DNA from 3 places in the Thermoanaerobacter sp. YS13 genome. Region 2 is predicted to be linked to each of the others. Evidence: riboswitches for the same ligand, from Rfam matches in the RefSeq annotation. Region 2 holds a riboswitch; each other region holds the start of a gene.
The links. Region 2 has a riboswitch for S-adenosylmethionine ahead of THYS13_RS05140 (methylenetetrahydrofolate reductase). Riboswitches for the same ligand answer to the same signal wherever they lie in the genome.
Positions count from the first base shown of each region.

Region 1 (6,715 bases), 410 kb from region 2:
CGTGCTCAGTACTTTTAAAAGCAAAGGAAGAGGTTTGATATATAGGAATGGCTACAGCTCCCGTAGTTGGGTCAGGCTCCCACCCTTCATGAATTGCCAAAGTTGAAAAACCATATTTTTTAGACATACTTTTAACTCCTTTCACAAAATTTTTTTAAATCACTTCTACAAAATCCTCAAATTTACTTACTTCTTCTGTTATATCCTCTTGCAAAACTTTAAAAATAGCTTTTATCTCGGTTATTTTTTCTAATTTTTCTGTAAATGTCTCAACACTTTTCTTCATTTTAACAATAGCTGTAAATGTGCCGTTTTCATAGGAAGATTCCACAATTGATACTTTTTGTTCTTTTAAAAACTTTAAAACTTTTTTCAAACCTAAAATATTTTCTTTATGAGTTTCAAGCCTTATATAAAAAGTATCTGTAAAACTTCCCTGACGAATTGGAAGAAAGTTTATCCTCTTATTATCTTTGATATTATAGTTTAACAATATATCAATTAAATCTGCCACTACAGCATCCCCTGTAGGAAGTTCTCCAGCACCTTTTCCTACAAAAACATATTCACCAAAACTATCCCCTCTAAGTATGATAGCATTATTTACGTCGTTTATCCTTGACAAAATATTATTTTCTTCGACTAAAACTGGTTCCACTCCTGCAAAGATGCCATCTTTGACTTTTTTGCCCCAGGCAAATAATTTTATTTTATATCCCCACTTATTGATGTAATTTAAATCTTGAGTCGTGATTTCGTCTATTCCTTTTCTGGTTATAGAATTTACTGGCACGTTTATATTGAACACTTTCCTCATTAATATAGCAAGTTTATAAAGGGCATCAAAGCCTTTTACGTCATAATCGGGATTTGCTTCTGCATATCCTAATTGCTGGGCTTCTTTAAGTGCTTCTTTATAACTTCTGCCTTCAGTAGTCATTTTGGTGAGAATATAATTAGTAGTGCCATTTATTATACCGCCTACAAAATCTATTTCATCTGTGATTTTTAATCTATCAATTTGATGCAGTATAGGTATAGCTCCACCTACACTTGCCTCACATTTTAGAAATACTTTATTCTTTTCTGCTATTTCATTTAATTCTTCTCCATGCTTAGCTATCAATTCTTTATTTGCAGTGATTACATGCTTCCCTGAAGACAAAGCTTCCTTCACATATTCGTAAGCTGGAGAAATGCCTCCTATTGCTTCAATGATTATTTTTATCTCTTTATCTTTCAAAATTTCTTCAGCATTTTGGGTAAGTAGTCCCTCTACTTTCACTTTCCTTGGCTTATTGAGATTTTTCACCAGTATCTTCTTTATCTCAGGATAAACCCCTGTGCTCTCCCTTATATGACCTCCTCTTGAAGTTATCAATTTATATACTCCTGTTCCTACTGTACCAAGTCCTAATAATCCGATTTTTATTTTCATGTCACACCTCCAAATAAATTTTTAGGCCCTCTTCTCAATGAGAAGAGGGCCTAATAATCCGCCACTCCTCTCATCTCTCAGGTTAGACACCCTAACCTGCAGGATTTGGCACCAGACGCATATAAATGCCGGTTGCCGGGTTTCATCGGGCCAGTCCCTCCACCACTCTTGATAAGAGGTTTGTGTGTAATATTTATATTCAATTTTACATGTTGTAATCTATGTTATCACTTTGAAACTGTAAAGTCAAGAACTTTTTTTGTACTCTTTCTTAAATTTTTTCTAAATTTTAATATACACCAAATTTTTTTAGTGGTATAATAATATTGTAAAATATTATACATTATCGATTATAAAAATTTAATATTTGCCACATGGGGTGCCGGCGTAACCGGCTGAGAAAAAGGTGTTGCCTTTTAACCCATTGAACCTGTTAGGTTAGTACCTGCGTAGGGATGTGGTCATCCACCATGGCTATAATCCCCATGGTTTATTTATTTTTTAAGGAGGTTTTTATTATGACACAATTGGAATACGCCCTTTCAGGCATTGTTACAAAAGAAATGAAAATAGTCGCAGAGTATGAAGGAGTAGACGAAGAATTTATTTTAGAAGGAGTTAAAAAAGGAGAAATAGTAATACCATCAAACATCAACCACAAAAACCTCATTCCCAAAGGCATAGGAAGGGGTTTAATGACAAAAGTAAATGCTAACATTGGAACATCTGATGCATACCCTGAAGTTGACAAAGAAATTGAAAAATTAAATGTTGCTGTAAAAGCTGGAGCAGATGCGGTAATGGATTTAAGCACAGGGGGCGACATTAAGCAATCTCGTAGAAAAATACTTGAAAATTCCTCTGTCCCTGTAGGCACTGTCCCCATGTATCAAGCAGCTGTAGAATCTATATCCAAATACGGTAGCATCGTAGCTATGCCTGAAGAATTCATTTTTGAAGTTATAGAAGAACAAGCAAAAGACGGAGTTGATTTTATTACAGTCCACTGTGGTCTAACATCTGAATCATTGAAAAAGCTTAAAGACAACGGCCGAGTAATGGATATAGTAAGCCGCGGTGGCTCCTTTACAATTGCTTGGATGCTCCATAACGACAAAGAAAATCCTTTGTATAAACATTTTGATAGGCTCCTTGATATTGCTAAAAGATATGACATAACTCTAAGCTTAGGAGATGGACTGCGTCCAGGTTGTCTGGAAGATGCTACAGACGCAGCACAAATTCAAGAACTTATAATCCTTGGCGAATTGGTAAAGAAATCTCGAGAGGCAGGAGTTCAAGTTATGGTAGAAGGACCCGGGCATGTGCCAATTGACCAAATTGAAGCAAATGTAAAACTTCAAAAACAACTTTGTCACAACGCTCCTTTTTATGTGCTTGGCCCTATTGTGACTGATATAGCTCCTGGCTATGACCACATAACTTCTGCAATCGGAGGAGCAATTGCAGCAGCTTCTGGTGCTGATTTCCTTTGCTATGTTACACCCGCTGAACATCTCGGACTTCCAGACAAAGAAGATGTCAAAGAAGGCGTTATTGCAGCAAAAATAGCTGCCCATGCCGCAGATATCGCAAAAGGCGTAAAAGGTGCTAAAGAAAAAGATTTAACTATGGCTAAAGCCAGAAAAGCCTTAAACTGGGATGAGCAAATAAAGCTTTCTATAGACCCTGATAAAGCTTTTAAATATCGCGTCAATAAAAACATATCTACAGTCAAAACTTGCAGTATGTGTGGAAAATTCTGCGCTATGAAAATTGTCAGTGAGTATCTTGGAACTTCGGCTATGACCTGTTAATATCCTTTTGCCTTCCCCTTGATTTTCTTTACTAATTTCTGTTATAATAAAGGAAAATATCAAGGGGGTATTTTTTATGGAAAAGTGGCAATGCACAGTATGTGGGTACATCTATGATCCAGAAGAAGGAGACCCATCACAAGGAATTGAACCAGGAACTCCTTTTGAAGAATTGCCTGACGATTGGGTTTGTCCTGACTGCGGGGTAGGAAAAGATATGTTTGAAAAAATATGAGAGAGCGATTGCTCTCTTTTTTATTGATTTTTAATAAGATTCATATTATTATAGTTGTATGAAATCACTATACTCAAACAAAAATATAATTAAACTGTGGAGGGCGCGTAAATTTAATGAGTGAAGGTTTTAGGAGGTTAACTCCTGAAGAAGCTTTAGAAATTATAAAAAAACAACAGCGAGGAAAATTAAAAATATTTTTAGGATATGCTCCTGGTGTTGGAAAAACTTATGCAATGCTCAATGAAGGCAACAGGCGTCTTAAAAGAGGTCAAGATGTAGTAATAGGTTATGTGGAAACTCATGGAAGAAAAGAGACAGAAGCCCAAATAGGAAATTTAGAAATAATCCCTCGGAAAAAAATTGAATACCACGGCATGATATTAGAAGAAATGGATACCGACGCCATAATTGCTCGTAAACCAGAAGTAGTTTTGATAGATGAATTAGCACATACAAATGCACCTGGCTCTAAACACAAAAAAAGATATGAAGATGTAGAAGAAATTTTAAGTCATGGGATAAATGTAATTACAACACTTAACATCCAACATTTAGAAAGTTTAAATGACGTTATTCAACAAATCACAGGTGTTGCTGTAAGAGAAACAATCCCTGACAGCATAGTCGATAACGCAGATGAAATTGTTGCTGTAGATTTGACTCCTGATGCTTTGCTTAATCGATTAAAAAGAGGAGATATTTATCCAGTAAGTAAAGTCGATGAATGTCTCTCTAACTTTTTTAGAAAAGGAAATTTAAATGCTTTAAGGGAGTTAATGCTAAGACTTACCGCCGAAGAAGTAGATATAGAATTAGAAGAATATATGAAAGAGCATGGAATAACTGATACATGGGAAACAAATGAAAAAATAATGGTGTGCATAACACCAAACCCACTATCTAAAAAGCTTATAAGAAGGGGTGCAAGGAGAGCAAGAAGATTCAAATGTGATTGGGTAGTAGTATATGTAAACTGTACACATTTTCTTGCACCTAAACTTACTGAAAAAGATAAAGAAGTTTTAGAAAGCCATTTCATGTTAGCAAAACAATTAGGGGCAGAAGTCTACACATTGACAGGAAAAAGCGTGTCTGATGAACTTTTAAAATTTGCAAAGCAAATGCACATTACACAAATAATAATAGGGCATTCTCAAAGGTCAAGACTACAAACCTTTTTTAGAGGTTCTACGGTTATAAAGTTAATTAAAAAAGCAAAAAATATAGAAATTCACGTAATACCTTATAAATAACTTCTTCATTACTAAAAGGAGCAATGAAAAATGGAAAACAAATTTAGAATCTCACTCATAACTTTTTTGTTAATTTTAGCCATAACTATGACAATGGTATTAGTGTTTAACCAACCTCCCTATATACCGCTTTTTATAAGCTATATAATAACCTTTGCTATTGTTTTGATAAACGGTTTTTTGCCTCAAGAACTTATCAATATGTCAATTAAAGGAATTAAAAAAGGTATAAATGTGATGATTATACTCCTTTTGATAGGAGCCCTCGTTGCCTTGTGGAAACAAAATGGAACCCTTCCTGCTCTTATTTACTACGCCTCCCACTTTTTAAAACCACAAGCTTTTTTGTTGGTCTCTTTTATCACAACCTCTATTATCTCAATGATTTTAGGTACAGCTGTAGGAACCGCTAGTACTATTGGAATAGTAATAATGGGACTAGCCCATGGCTTTGGCTATTCTCTTCCAATAGTTGCTGGTGCAGTAATATCCGGTTCTTTTATAGGAGATAGGACTTCTCCCCTTGCAGGAAATGTTATTCTTCTGTCAGATATGGCAGAAATTGAACAATACAATGTACTTAAATCTCTCTTTAAAACTGCGATTCCTACTTTTGTATTAACTAGTTTATTATACTATCTTTTAAGTCTTCACATTAATATTTCTTCGCCGTACACTTTTGGCAATCTTGCAGCTATAATTTTGAAAAATTATAAAATAAACTTTTTCTTGTTTTTAGCTCCTATAATGATTATAACTTTGGCTTTTTTCAGGATTTCTACAAAGATAAATCTTTCAATTGCTGTCCTTCTCTCCTACTTTGTCTCTTTACTAAATGGTTATAACCCTATAGATTCTTTAAAAGTCATTATGTTCGGAAATATATCTAATATTCCAGAATTTAAATCAATCTTTTCAGGAGGAGGTATGATTTCCATCTTCCCAATGATAGGAGTAGTAACCTTTGCTACCGCTCTTTCTGGAATATTAGAAGGAACAGGAATTATAAAAGCAGTTTTTAGAAAAGCCCAAAAAATAAAAAACCCTAAAATTGCCTATTTGGTCACAATGTTATTAAGCACTTTAATGGCAGTAATAACTTGTAATCAAGCTCTTTCTGTAATTTTACCTTCTCGCATAATGCTGGAAGTCTTTAAAAGTCTTAACGTAAAAAATGATATGATGGTAAGAGCAATAGCAGATTCAGGCATGATACTTGCCGGAATAATACCTTGGAACTTAGCAGCAATGCTTCCTTCTGCAGTTTTAGGAGTAAAAGTAATTGATTACCTTCCCTATGCTTATTTAAATCTATTATTCCCTATATTATCAATACTTACCGTGTTAATAGAAAGTAATAAGCAATATAGCAATGCTACAACAGAAGAATTTTGAAGAGTGTTAAAGCTAAGACTTTTTCATTCCGATTCTATTTGTAAAAAAAGGAATAAAATCCTGCTTTTTATGTTAAAAGAAGCAATATGACAAAACTTTATCAATTCTTATTGCAAAAAGTAAAAAAATATATCAATATTATAATAGATAACGCATTCATCTTAAAAACGCGGAGGGAGACATTATGGATGTAATTGAATTAGCTGCTCATTTGATGGCATTATCAGCGAGAACAGCACCTAAAGCAACTGGAAAAGACTTTATAGAAACAAAAGTAATTACAGGTGAAGACCTCATAAGGTTAAAAGAGGATATGATAAAATATGGTGAAGAATCCGGAAAGAAAAATTTTGACAGGGATGCTAAAAACGTCGCTAACTCCAGTGCAGTACTTTTAATTTCATTAAATAAACCAGAAAAAGTTGGACTAAATTGTGGCGCCTGCGGTTATAATCTTTGCACTAGTCTAAGGGATTTTAGAGAAGGTACAGAATTCGCAGGTCCTATATGTGCATGGAGACTCATCGATTTAGGAATAGCAGTGGGATCTGCAGTTAAAACCGCCAGTCTTTTG
Region 1 covers NZ_JOOI01000001.1:1,398,788-1,405,502, forward strand. The annotation lists gene THYS13_RS07075 (homocysteine synthase) at 1-127, opposite strand, end outside; gene THYS13_RS07080 (homoserine dehydrogenase) at 155-1,438, opposite strand; SAM riboswitch class I at 1,506-1,616, opposite strand; TPP riboswitch at 1,804-1,911, shown strand; gene thiC (phosphomethylpyrimidine synthase ThiC) at 1,957-3,255, shown strand; gene rd (rubredoxin) at 3,332-3,490, shown strand; gene THYS13_RS07095 (universal stress protein) at 3,607-4,746, shown strand; gene THYS13_RS07100 (Na+/H+ antiporter NhaC family protein) at 4,777-6,141, shown strand; gene THYS13_RS07105 (ferredoxin domain-containing protein) at 6,326-6,715, shown strand, end outside.
Region 1: it holds a riboswitch for S-adenosylmethionine, as region 2 does, so the genes downstream of both, THYS13_RS07080 (homoserine dehydrogenase) here and THYS13_RS05140 (methylenetetrahydrofolate reductase) in region 2, are expected to answer to the same signal.

Region 2 (6,715 bases):
TATCAGCGATTTTAACTGCATCCTGAGCTGTTTTTCCGTAATAATCTGCGCCAATCTTATAAGCATATTCCTCAGTCAAAACAGCCCCGCCTACCATTATTTTCACATCAGTATCTGCTTTAAGCAGTTTGATAATTTTTTCCATGTTAAATAAAGTAGTTGTCATTAAAGCACTTAAACCTACTAATGGTGCCCCACTCCGTCTTATTTCTTCTAATATCACTTCTCCTTTTACATCCTTTCCTAAGTCAATTACATCATATCCATAGTTTTCAAGCAAAACTTTTACTATATTTTTTCCTATATCATGTACGTCTCCTTCAACAGTTGCAAGTATTATTTTGCCTTTAGATACCGAATCCTTTGGAAGCTTTTCTTTTATTATCTTAAAAGCGGTTTGCACCACTTCTGCAGAGCTTAAAAGTTGTGGCAAAAAATATATGCCTTTTTCATATCTATCTCCCACTTCTTTTAAGGCAGGAATTATTATGTTATCAACTATAGAAAGAGGTTGAACTTCTTCCTCTAAAATGTTTTTTACTATATCTTCTACTCCTGATTTTTTACCTTCTAAAATTTGTATATATAACTTTGACTTTAAATCTTCTTCCTGAATTTTTGGCTGTTCTTTTTCTTTGACCTCCTCTTTTTGCTTTTTCCCATATATATTCAGATAATTTACACTGCCTTTATCTTTATTTAGTAAAACCATTGAAGCCCTCAAAGTGTCCATCATGGCTTCATCGCAGGGATTTATAATAGCAGTAGTAAGCCCATAAGAGGCTGCCATTGCCAAAAAAGTAGAGTTTATCAGCCTTCTTTCAGGCAAACCAAAGGAAACATTGCTAAGTCCGACAACAGTATTTACTCCTAACTCTTCTTTAGCCAGTTTTACCGCTTCTAAAGTCTCAATTGCAGCCTCCTGCTCAGAAGAAACCGTAAGCACAATACAATCTATCAATATGTCCTCTTTGGGTATGCCATACTCTTCCGCTTTTTTTATAATTTTTTTCGCATTTTCAATTCTTTCATGCCTATCTTTGGGAAGCCCTTTATCTCCTACAGTAAGTCCTACAACACAAGCTCCGTATTTTTTGACAATAGGAAGCACTTCTTTTAAACTTTCCTCTTTTGCACTTACGGAGTTGATTATGGGTCTACCTCTTAAAATTCTTATAGTTTTTTCTACCGCTTTAATATTAGTGCTATCTATTTGAAGAGGAAGGTCTACTACATTTTGTATTTCAGAAACTACCTTGGGAAGTAATTGCTCCTCATCTATTCCTGGTACCCCTACATTTACATCTAATATTTCTGCTCCACATTTTTGCTGTTTTATAGCTTCCTCTACTGCTAAACCTACATCCCCGGCCAAAAAAGCTTCACTCAACTTCTTCTTCCCAGTTGGATTAATACGCTCCCCTATAACTCTTAAAGGATAATTTTCACCTATGAAAACTGTTTTTGTATTAGAAGCTACAGCTGTAAATTTGTTTACTTTGACTTTTGGCTTTAAATCTTTTACAGCCTCTTTAACAAGTTTTATATATTGTGGAGTAGTACCGCAGCACCCCCCAACTATAGAAGCACCTTTTTCAACAAGAGAAGGAAAGAAACTAGCAAATTCTTCTGGTTTTAAGTCATAAACTGTTTTGCCGTCTCTAATCACAGGCATACCTGCATTAGGTTGTGCAATAATAGGTATGCGAGAAACTTGAGACATTTTTTCCACTACACTTACCATTTTATCGGGACCTGTCGAGCAGTTAACGCCAATGGCATCTAATCCTAACCCTTGTAAACTAACTACTACAGTTATAGGGTCTGACCCCATGAGAGTCCTTCCATCTTCTTGAAAAGTCATTGTACATATAACTTTCATGTTTGAATTCTCTTTAGCAGCAAGAATGGCAGCTTTTGCCTCCAGCATATCTGACATTGTTTCAATTAAAACAATATCTGCTCCTGCACTTTCTGCAGCTATAACTACTTCTTTAAAAACATCATAAGCCTCATCAAAAGTCATGTCTCCATAGGGGGTCAAAAGCTCGCCAATAGGTCCTATAGAAAGTGCAACGGGTTTATCTTTTGCAGCTTCTTTAGCTATTTTGACTGCTTGAGTGACAATATTGAAAACCTCATTTTCTAGTCCATATTTTGCTAATTTTATCCTATTAGCCCCAAATGTATTTGTTTCAATTACATCCGCTCCTGCTTCTATATAGGACCTGTGGATATCAAATACTACTTCTGGATGAGTTATATTCATATATTCGGGACACTCTCCCGTTTTTAAACCCCTCTCTTGAAGTTGTGTTCCCATTGCTCCATCAAAAACAATCACTCTATTTGAAAGTTCTTTAAAAATGTCTAACATTTTTTACCTCCATTTAATTCATTTGTACTTTATTTTCTTTAAAATCACAGGCCAAATCATCAACTCTTGAAATTATTTCCAACACAGCATCTGTACTTCCTAAAGGCATAATGTGAATTCCCCCAACTTCACTGCGTATCCGTTTTATAAACTCTACAGCTATGTTTATCCCTTCTTCTCTTCCTCCATCCTTTAGCCTTTCTAAAACTTTTTCTGGAATATCTATACCTGGCACTTTTTCATTTAAATTGACTGCCATCTTAAAGCTTTTAAGAGGCAATATGCCTACCAAAAGTGGTACATTGAAATTTTTAATCTTTTCAATAAACTTAAATAAAATATCTTCATCATAAACTGGCTGTGTTTGAATAAACTCTGCCCCTGCTTCTATCTTAACTTTAAGCTTTTCTATGGCCTCTTCTCTTAAATCACTTGGATTTGCAGTAGTACCTGCACAAAATTCTGTTGGTGAATCTAATTTATTGCCATTGTAATCATAACCTCTATTAAAGGCACTGATAATCTTTAAAAGCCCAATAGAATCTACATCGTATACCCCCTTGGCTTGAGGAGTGTCACCATGGGAGGGGTCGTCTCCTGTCAAAGCTAATATATTTCTTACCCCTAATGCATAAGCTCCAAGGAGTTCAGACTGAAGCCCAATTAAATTTCTGTCTCTACAGGTCAAATGAAAAATAGTTTCAATGTTTAAATGATCTTGCAAGAGGTGAGCTACTGCTATGGGACTCATTCGCATATTCGCCATAGGACAGTCCGTTATATTTAAGGCATCTACAATGCCTTTTAATTTTCTCGCTTCTTCAATAGTTTTCGTTATATCTACTCCTTTTGGCGTAGAAATTTCTGCTGTCACAACAAACTTCCTTTTCTTAAGTTTAGTACACAAATTTTCATTTTTCAACATCTATATCGCCTCCATTTTTAAAAATAAAAAAGTCTCTTCGCCAAAAGAAGAGACACTAATACTCTCTCATCTTTCAGCGAAACGCTGCTGGAATTGGCACCAAGACGCATATAAAATGCCGGTTGCCGGGTTTCATCGGGCCAGTCCCTCCACCACTCTCGATAAGAGATTTTAAAGTATTAAATTGTTAAACTATTTAAGCTATATGATACTATGGATTAACTCCTATGTCAATAGAAATTTTTTTGTCCCTCTCTAAAGATTTTGCAGGCTTTTAACTTTTTTAAAATAAATCTGTAAATTTTTTATGTTATTTGCTATACTATAATTGTAAAGAATACAAATTTTCGAGAAAGGAATGTTTTTCATGTTCTCATCTCTTATTTTTATTTATTTTTAATACTTGTGCAACCACTTGCATAATGATTTTTTTAATATTATAATATACTTAACACTTGAAAAATGAGGAGGTTTAATATGAGTAATGAAAAATTGCCAAGAGTAGCCTATTTCTGCATGGAATACGGCTTACAGTCAGATTTCAAACTATACGCAGGTGGTCTTGGCATTTTAGCAGGAGACCATCTAAAAGCTGCAAAAGAATTAGGTATGCCTTTAGTAGGAATAGGTATACTGTGGAAACAAGGCTACACAGAACAACATATTGGAGAAGATGGTTATCCCTATGATGCCTATCGCAATTACACACGCAAGTACAACTTTTTAAAGGATACAGGAGTAAAGGTAAAAGTAAAAATAAGAAACAAAGATGTATACTGCAAAGTATGGTTGGTAGACAGCTTTGACAATGCACCTTTGTATTTGCTTGACACAGATATACCAGAAAATGGAGATAGATGGATAACAGGTCAGCTTTATGGATGGTTTGGTGAAGAAAGAGTCGCACAGGAAATGGTGTTAGGCATTGGCGGAGTAAGAGCTTTAAGAGCTTTGGGAATTGATGTAGATGTTTATCATTTTAACGAAGGGCATGCAGTATTAGCAGCCATTGAGCTTATAAGAGAGAAAATGGAAAATCAAAATATGAGTTTTGAAGAGGCGTGGAAAGCTACAAGAGAAGAAGTAGTATTTACAACCCATACCCCTGTTAAAGAAGGAAACGAATCTCACGATTTAGAACTTCTCATGTACATGGGCGCAAACAATGGCCTTTCAATTGAGCAAATGGCCCAAATTGGTGGCGTTCCTTTTAATATGACAGTCGCAGGTTTGAGACTTTCTCGCATTGCAAACGGTGTCTCAAAACTTCACGGACAAACTGCAAACAAAATGTGGCAACATGTTGACAACAAAGCACCTATAATCTCCATAACCAATGGTATTGACAGAAACACTTGGATAGATAAAAGAATAATAGAAGCCTACAACAAAGGTGAAGGACTCCTACAAACTCATAATATTTTAAAACAAGAATTAATTGATTTTGTATATCAAAGGACAGGAGTTAAATTAGACACTGACAAGCTTTTGATAGGTTTTTCAAGGAGAGCTGCTCCTTACAAAAGAAGCGACCTTATATTTACCAATGACGAAGTCATAGGTGATTATTTAAGGTCTAAAAAAATTCAAATGGTTTTTTCAGGAAAAGGTCATCCATTAGATGACGTGGGTAAAAAAATTGTCGCAAAATTAATAGATATGACAAAGAAATATCCTGAAAGCGTAGTATTCCTAGAAGATTACGACATGACAATAGGAAAAATGCTTACTCGAGGCGCTGATGTGTGGTTAAACAATCCAAGAAGACCATTAGAGGCCAGTGGTACCTCCGGCATGAAAGCCGCCATGAACGGAGTGCTAAATTTAAGTATTTTAGATGGATGGTGGCCAGAAGCTTGTATAGACGGAGTAAATGGCTGGCAATTTGGGGATGGTTTTGAGTCTGACAACATAGAAGAATTAGACAAACACGACCTTGAAGCACTTTATAACGTTCTTTTAAATAAAGTAGTTCCAACCTACTACAACGATAAAGCGAAATGGGAAAATATGATGAGAGAAAGTATAAGGACGACTTATGAAGCTTTCTCAGCTAATAGAATGTTAAAAGAATACTACAATTTAATGTACACAAAAAAATAAGTCAACCCCTATTTAAAAAGGCCGCGCAATTGCCCGGCCTTTAATTTATTTTCCCAATCTTTTTTCTAACAATTCTTTTTCTTTTTCATATCCTGGTTTTCCTAAAAGTGCAAACATATTTTTCTTGTAAGCCTCTACTCCTGGCTGGTCAAATGGATTGACCCCATTTATATATCCACTTATACCACAAGCCACTTCAAAGAAATATACCAAATTACCAAAGTAATAAGGTGATATTTCCGGAATATTTACCACGAAGTTGGGAACATTTCCATCTGTATGAGCCAATAATGTTCCTTCAAAAGCCTTTTTATTGACAAAATCTATAGTTTTTCCTGCTAAAAAGTTAAGCCCATCTATATTGTCTTTGTCTTTATTTATAACTATATCTTTAACAGGTTTTTCAACATTTAAAACTGTTTCAAAAATATTTCTGCTTCCCTCTTGTATAAACTGCCCCATTGAATGTAAATCTGTCGTAAAATCTACTGAAGCAGGATAAATTCCCTTATTGTCTTTACCTTCACTTTCTCCAAAAAGCTGTTTCCACCATTCGGAAAAATAGTGAAGTTTCGGTTCATAATTTACAAGTATTTCTATAGCTTTGCCCTTTCTGTACAAAATATTTCTCAAAATTGCATACTGCATGCTTATATTTTCACTAAGGTCATTTTTGGTATAAACCATTGAAGCATCGTAAGCACCCTGCATCATCTCGTCTATACTAATGCCTGCCACTGCTATTGGCAAAAGGCCTACTGCTGTCAAAACTGAGTATCTTCCTCCAACATCATCAGGAATTACAAATGTTTCATATCCTTCTTCATCAGCTAATTTTTTTAAAGCTCCTTTCGCTCTATCTGTTGTCACATATATTCTCGATTTAGCCCCTTCTTTTCCATATTTTTTCTCAAGGAAATCTCTAAAAACCCTAAAAGCTATCGCAGGCTCTGTGGTAGTGCCAGATTTAGATATTACATTTATAGAAACATCTTTGCCTTCTATAAGTTCAAGTAAATCACTTAAATATGTAGAACTTATGCTGTTTCCAGCAAAATAAATCTCCGGCGTATTCCTCTTACCTTTTGGCAACAAATTATAGAAGGAATGGGAAAGCATTTCAATTGCCGCTCTTGCCCCTAAATAAGACCCACCTATACCTATAACTACAAGCACATCAGAATCTGATTGAATCTTCTCTGCTGCTTTTTTAATGCGTTCAAACTCTGCTTTATCATAATCTTTGGGAAGACTTACCCATCCTAAAAAGTCATTCCCTTGAGCATTTTTATTAAGCACCATGTCAAGAG
Region 2 covers NZ_JOOI01000001.1:988,161-994,875, forward strand. The annotation lists gene THYS13_RS05135 (homocysteine S-methyltransferase family protein) at 1-2,377, opposite strand, end outside; gene THYS13_RS05140 (methylenetetrahydrofolate reductase) at 2,391-3,302, opposite strand; SAM riboswitch class I at 3,366-3,470, opposite strand; gene glgP (alpha-glucan family phosphorylase) at 3,780-5,405, shown strand; gene THYS13_RS05150 (glucose-6-phosphate isomerase) at 5,451-6,715, opposite strand, start outside.

Region 3 (6,715 bases), on a different contig from region 2:
CAGTAACACATTTTTCCCAACAATAGTATCTTTGTAAGTCACTTTAAAAGCACCCTTTACGTTTTCTATCCTCTCTTCTTTGTGCAAGGCTGTCTGGGTTGTTGTATTTCTTACTCTTCTTAACGCCTTAGACATAAAAATATTCAATCGATAAGAAAGTTCTCTTGCCAAAAGTTCTGACTGATTGTAGCCTCTTTCGTCAAGTCTAATTTTGTGAAGAGGAACAGGTACTATGACATCTATAGGCCAGTTCATTTTTTTAACTACATCAGCCATATAGTCTGCAAAAAAAGGCGCCAATTCTCTCTCTTTAAAATATTTGAACCGCCCTATTAAGTCTTTTACAACACCATCGTATTCAAAAGGACTTATATTTTGTTTAAATTCATGACCATGTTCTAAACAATCAGTGCATGTTCCTTTATAGTCTATTGGTTTACCACAAATACAACACCTATTACCCTCAATAAATTTTAATGTGCTTTTGCATTTGTCGCATAAATATCCTGTTTTTATAGCAGTTTTACAAATAATACAGTTTGTTTTCGGTGGAAATAAAAGGTCTAAAAAAATCATTTTTATTGCCCCTTATTGCAATTCACTTTTCTTTTATATTTTATATCGGCATTATTAAATTAAAATTAATTAAAAAATTATCATTTTACAGCAAATTTTCCTCTATTTTGTGTAAAATCGTAATTTAGTTTACATACAAAAGTGCTTTTTTAAGCCTTGAAAGGAGCCCTGAATATCTTTTTGAGATTTTATTGTTATCAATCATAAATTGCAAATATTTCTCTTGACCTACCAAAACAACCAATTTCTTTGCTCTTGTAACGGCAGTGTACAAAAGGTTCCTTGTAAGTAGCATAGGGGGTCCATAAGTAATTGGCATTATGACAACAGGAAATTCACTGCCTTGGCTTTTGTGTACTGTTATAGCATAAGACAAATTCAGTTCATTCAAATCAGAAAAGTCATAAGTGACAAATTTTTCGTCGTCAAAATATACAGTCAATTCCTGTAATTCTTCGTCTATTGATTGAATTATTCCTATATCTCCATTAAACACTCCTTCTCCTTCTTCATCGCCTTTTTTCCATTTTATCTTGTAGTTATTTTTTATTTGCATCACTTTATCCCCCACCCTGAATACAAACTCCTTCAATATTTTTTCGGCTTTAGTTTTGTCATGGGGATTTAATGCTTTTTGTAACTCCAAATTTAAATTGTGAACACCAATTATCCCTTTTCTCATAGGGGTGAGTACTTGAATATCATTAATAGGATGAAATCCATAAGCTTTAGGAAGTCTGTTTATAACAAGTTCCAATATAGTTTTTAATATATCTTCTTGGGTGTTGGCATTTATAAAAAAGAAATCGCTGTTTTTATCATTATAGGTGGGATATTCTCCATTATTTATCTTGTGAGCATTTACTACTATCAAGCTTTGCTTTTGTTGTCTAAAAATTTCTTTTAACCGTATCACTTTTACTATGCCACTGTCTATTATATCTCTTAGGACATTTCCCGCTCCAACAGATGGAAGTTGATCAGCATCCCCTACTAAAATCAGCTTTGTTCCTATAGGTATGGCTTTTAATAGAGCATTCATAAGCAATATATCTACCATTGAAGCTTCGTCAACTATTATAACGTCGTATTTTAATGGGTCTTTTTCATTTTTGTTAAATCCCTTCCCTTCTTCTGAATAAGTATATTCTAAAAGCCTATGAATAGTCTTTGCCTCTTTCCCAGTAGCTTCCGTTATCCTTTTTGCAGCTCTTCCTGTTGGGGCTGCAAGAGCAACTTTTTTACCAGTTTTTTCAAAAATACGTATTATACAATTTATTATCGTAGTCTTTCCTGTGCCTGGGCCTCCCGTTATTACAACAACAGAATTTTTAACAGCTTCTTCTACAGCCAATTTTTGATTTTCCGCCAACAAAATACCTGTTTCTTTTTCAAAATTTCTGATTTCTTTTTGAATATCTATGCCTAAATCTTCATTTTCCAATAGTGTCATGTTAAACAATCTCTCTGCTGTGTGTAATTCAGCCATATAGTAAGGTATATAGTATATTCCTACAGTATCATCTTCAAAAATTTCAATATGTATTTTTTTGTTTTGTATTAAAAGTACAAAAGAATCCTCCACCTCTTCTTCGTTCACTTCTAATAAATTCGCTGTTTCTTTTTTTAACAATTCTTTTGGAACATAAGTATGGCCATTTGCCGCATACTGCATCAAAACATATCGAGTACCAGAAGATATGCGATATAAAGAATGAGGATCAACTCCTAGGCTCTCTGCTATTTTGTCTGCAGTTTTAAATCCTATTCCAAATATATCATCAGCCAATCTGTAAGGGTTTTGCTTAATAATTTCAATCGCATTGTTTCCGTACTCTTTATAAATCTTTATAGCCATTGCAGTAGAAATACCATACCCCTGCAAAAACACCATCACTTCTTTTATGCCCTTTTGCATTTCATAAGCTTCACAAATTCTTTTTATCTTCTCATCGCTTAGACCTTTTATTTCTTTTAATCTTTCTGGTGCAGTTTCAATTATATTCAAAGAATCAACGCCAAACTTTTTTACAATTTTTCTTGCTGTAACAGGACCTATTCCAGGAATTAAGCCAGAAGATAAAAACTTTTCTATTCCCTCTAAAGTGGTAGGAGCCAAGGTTTTATAATTTAAAACCCTAATTTGCTCTCCGTAATCAGGATGTTCTACCCATTCACCTTCAATTTTGATTCTTTCCCCAATGTTTACAAAAGGCATATAACCTACAGCAGTAACTGCTAAACCTTGAGTACTTAATTCTAAAACTGTATAACCATTTTGTTCATTTCTAAAAATTATTTCTTCAACTACACCTTCTATGTCAATCATAGCCGATTCTCCTGTTTTAATTCTTTTCTTTATTTAATTTTACCTTATATTTAAAGCAAATTAAAGCCAATTCATTTCTTTTTCTCAATTTTTGTAGTATAATTAAAGGTAGCGAAGCGTTTATAAAGCATAAATTCTATGGCATTAAAAAAGATAGATAAAAATGCCATAAGCCCGGGTTTACCCGGGCTTTCAAATTTACATTTCTGCCAATTTTCTTAATATATCTACTTTGTCTGTTTTCTCCCATGAGAGGTCTAAGTCGTGTCTTCCAAAGTGGCCATAAGCTGCAACTTGTCTATAAATAGGTCTTCTCAAATCTAAATCCCTAATTATAGCTGCAGGTCTTAAATCGAAAACTTGTTTTACAATTTCCGAAATCTTTTCATCTGGTATCTTGCCTGTACCAAAAGTATCGATACCTATTTCAAGAGGTGTAGCAACACCTATTGCATAAGCCAATTGCACTTCACATTTTTTTGCAAGTCCTGCTGCCACAATATTTTTTGCCACATATCTCGCAGCATAACTTGCAGATCGATCCACTTTCGTCGGGTCTTTACCAGAAAAAGCTCCACCCCCATGCCTTGCATATCCGCCATATGTGTCTACAATAATTTTTCTTCCTGTAAGTCCGCTATCACCTTGAGGTCCACCAATTACAAATCTCCCCGTTGGATTTACAAAAATTTTTGTTTTGTCATCTATCATATTCTCAGGAATTATGGGTTTTATTACATGTTCAATAATATCTCTTTCAATAGCATCATGGTCAATCTCAGGTGCATGTTGAGCTGATACTACAACAGAATCTACCCTCACAGGCTTATCATCTTCATACTCTACTGTTACTTGTGTTTTACCGTCTGGTCTTAAATAGCTTAATGTCCCGTCCTTTCTAACTTCAGCCAGTCTCCTCGCAAGCTTGTGAGCCATCATTATAGGCATAGGCATCAATTCTTCTGTTTCATCGCAAGCAAAACCAAACATTAAACCCTGGTCTCCAGCCCCAATAGCCTCAATTTCCGAATCTGAAAGTTCTCCTCTTTTAGCTTCTAATGCCTTGTCCACACCGAGAGCAATATCAGGAGATTGCTCATCAATAGAAGTGATAACTGCACAAGTGTCAGCATCAAAACCGTATTTTGCTCTTGTGTAGCCAATCTCTTCTACTACTTTTCTCACTACTTTTGGTATATCTACATAGCACTGAGTGGTAATTTCTCCCATTACCATGACCAAACCTGTAGTCACAGCTGTTTCACAAGCAACTCTGGCATAGGGATCTTTTTTCAAAATTTCATCTAATATTGCGTCAGAAATCTGATCGCAGATTTTATCAGGATGTCCCTCAGTAACAGATTCAGATGTAAACAGTTTACGCATTTTATCTCTCTATTCCTCCTTAAAAACAAAATAAAACCCCTTCCAAAAGAAGAGGCACATACCCTCATCTTTCAGAAGCATGCTTCTGAGAGAATTAGCACCTTGTCCTATAGGACAGGTTGCCGGGTTTCATCGGGCTCTTTCCCTCCACCTCTCTTGATAAGAGCATGTTATTAAATTTTCTGATGATTACTATAGCACACTTTATCTATTATGTCAAATATTTTTGCATCAAAAAATAGCAAAATAGCACGATAAAACATGCTCTCAGTTTGTTGACAAAGTTAAAAAATATTCAAAGGAGATATTTTGCATCGTCGCTCCGATGTTCCAAAGCGACAAAACTAAAGCTCGACCTTCAGGTTCCGGCAGGGTACCCCGTCAGGCGGCATCCATGCCTTAAGGTGCCCGCCTTCGCCATCCATGGCTTCGGCCCTGCCTCCACCCTCGGTCTTGCTAAGTTTCCCGGCACTCAAGTAAGCATGCTTGTTTTTTCTATTTTTGTTTTATAAACTTTCTTACTTGAGTGCCGGGCCTCTTTGTAACAAGTCACTCCTTATGCAAAATATCTCCTTTACGAAAGTTTGTCTACAGTCTGAGAGCACGATAAAACATCCTCTTTTCTTTAAAAAATTATATTTAAAATGCTACAAATTTTTCTCCAGGAACTCCACATACAGGACATTTTTCTGGCAATACATCAACAGAGGTATATCCGCAAACAGGACATATGTAAACTTTTGATATCTTTATATCTTCTCCTTTTAATGCTGCTTCTTTTGCTTCAGTGTACAATTTTGCATGTATTTTTTCAGCCTCAATAGCATAATGTATGCTTTTTTTAGCTCCAGATTCCTCTTGAAGTTCTGCAACAGCATTATAAGCAGGATACATCTCTTCTACCTCAAAGGTTTCCCCTTCTATAGCTTTTTCAAGATTTTCTACTGTATTTCCTACTTCTCCAAGAGTTTTGTAGTGATTTGTAGCGTGTACCAATTCAGCATAAGAAATAGCCCTGAAAAGCCTTGCAATATTAGGTTTGCCTTCTTTTTCAGCTACATCAGCAAAAATTTGATATCTCATGTGAGCTTGGCTCTCTCCTGCATAGGCTTCACTAAGGTTATGTCTTGTCATTTCTCTCATAAAAGATTCCTCCTTAATTAAATTTTTATTAATAAATAATTATTTTCTTTTTCAAATAATATTATACTACACTTTTTTACCATGTCAAGATATTTGAAGGAGAAAAATAAAAAAGACCATCCGGTCTTTTTTTCAATGGTGGAGGGAGATGGATTCGAACCATCGAAGGCGACAGCCAACAGATTTACAGTCTGCCCCCTTTGGCCACTTGGGTATCCCTCCACAATATTTAATTTTTGAAAATGGTGGTCGCAATAGGACTTGAACCTATGACCCCCTGCTTGTAAGGCAGGTGCTCTCCCAGCTGAGCTATACGACCACAATGGTCGGGATGGAGGGACTTGAACCCCCGCCCCCATGCTCCCAAAGCACGTGCGCTACCAACTGCGCTACATCCCGACATCAGTGACGAAATAAATTATAATAGAAAAAATGAAATTTCACAATAGGCATAGAAGCTTAAAAATGGCCGTTTTATTGATTTATCGCTTGTAATCTTTAAATTTTTTAAGAATACGTCATATTTTAAACTAATTAATTTAAAATATAAGTAAATAATTTCTTTAATTTCCCCTTCAAGCTGACAAGATTACTGTTTCAACTTTATTTACGCGGCAAATAATAAATGTTAACCAATAAACGCTAAATAAACTTTCGAAAATAGGATATTTTACAATCGGTGCGACTTATGACAAAGCGGCAACAAAACTTAGCAAGGCCAAGGGTGGGGGCAGGATGGCGGAGGCAATTCTAATTTTAAGGAGGGGTTTATTTTTTTGCAAAATATTCATTTGCTATTTCTACAAGATACCTAACATCTTCAGAAGAAAGCTTATTTTTCAATATTTCCATTATTTTGTCATTATCCTTTTGTGTCAAGCCCTTCTGAGCTATTTTCATAATTTCGTTCATATCCTCTGCTCCTAATTTAAGGATAATATTCATTACTTTAATTTTTTGTGAAGGTTCCATCTCATTTTGCACTTGTAAAATCTTTTCTGGAGTAATTATTATGTTGTTATCGCCACTATTTTCCTTTTGCGTTTTTTTGTTATTTTCCAAATCATAAACTTCTCTGCTTTTTTGTTTAAGCAGGTCCTCTAACATTTTCTCTTTGAAAATCCTTACTTTTCTGGCGGTTTCACTTCTTTGATTTCTTTTTGCCATTTCTTTTTCTTCTTTATCTACTTTATCTACTCTTGAACTGGCATTTTGCTCTTCTTCGCAAACCCTCTCATTTTCTTTCGTAAGCTGGATTTCATTTTTATCCCACAAATTTTG
Region 3 covers NZ_JOOI01000003.1:120,844-127,558, reverse strand. The annotation lists gene THYS13_RS12790 (ComF family protein) at 1-576, opposite strand, end outside; gene THYS13_RS12785 (ATP-dependent RecD-like DNA helicase) at 701-2,905, opposite strand; gene metK (methionine adenosyltransferase) at 3,104-4,291, opposite strand; SAM riboswitch class I at 4,353-4,457, opposite strand; gene THYS13_RS12775 (rubrerythrin family protein) at 4,931-5,434, opposite strand; tRNA gene THYS13_RS12770 (tRNA-Tyr) at 5,571-5,656, opposite strand; tRNA gene THYS13_RS12765 (tRNA-Val) at 5,678-5,753, opposite strand; tRNA gene THYS13_RS12760 (tRNA-Pro) at 5,758-5,833, opposite strand; gene THYS13_RS12755 (hypothetical protein) at 6,203-6,715, opposite strand, start outside.
Region 3: it holds a riboswitch for S-adenosylmethionine, as region 2 does, so the genes downstream of both, metK (methionine adenosyltransferase) here and THYS13_RS05140 (methylenetetrahydrofolate reductase) in region 2, are expected to answer to the same signal.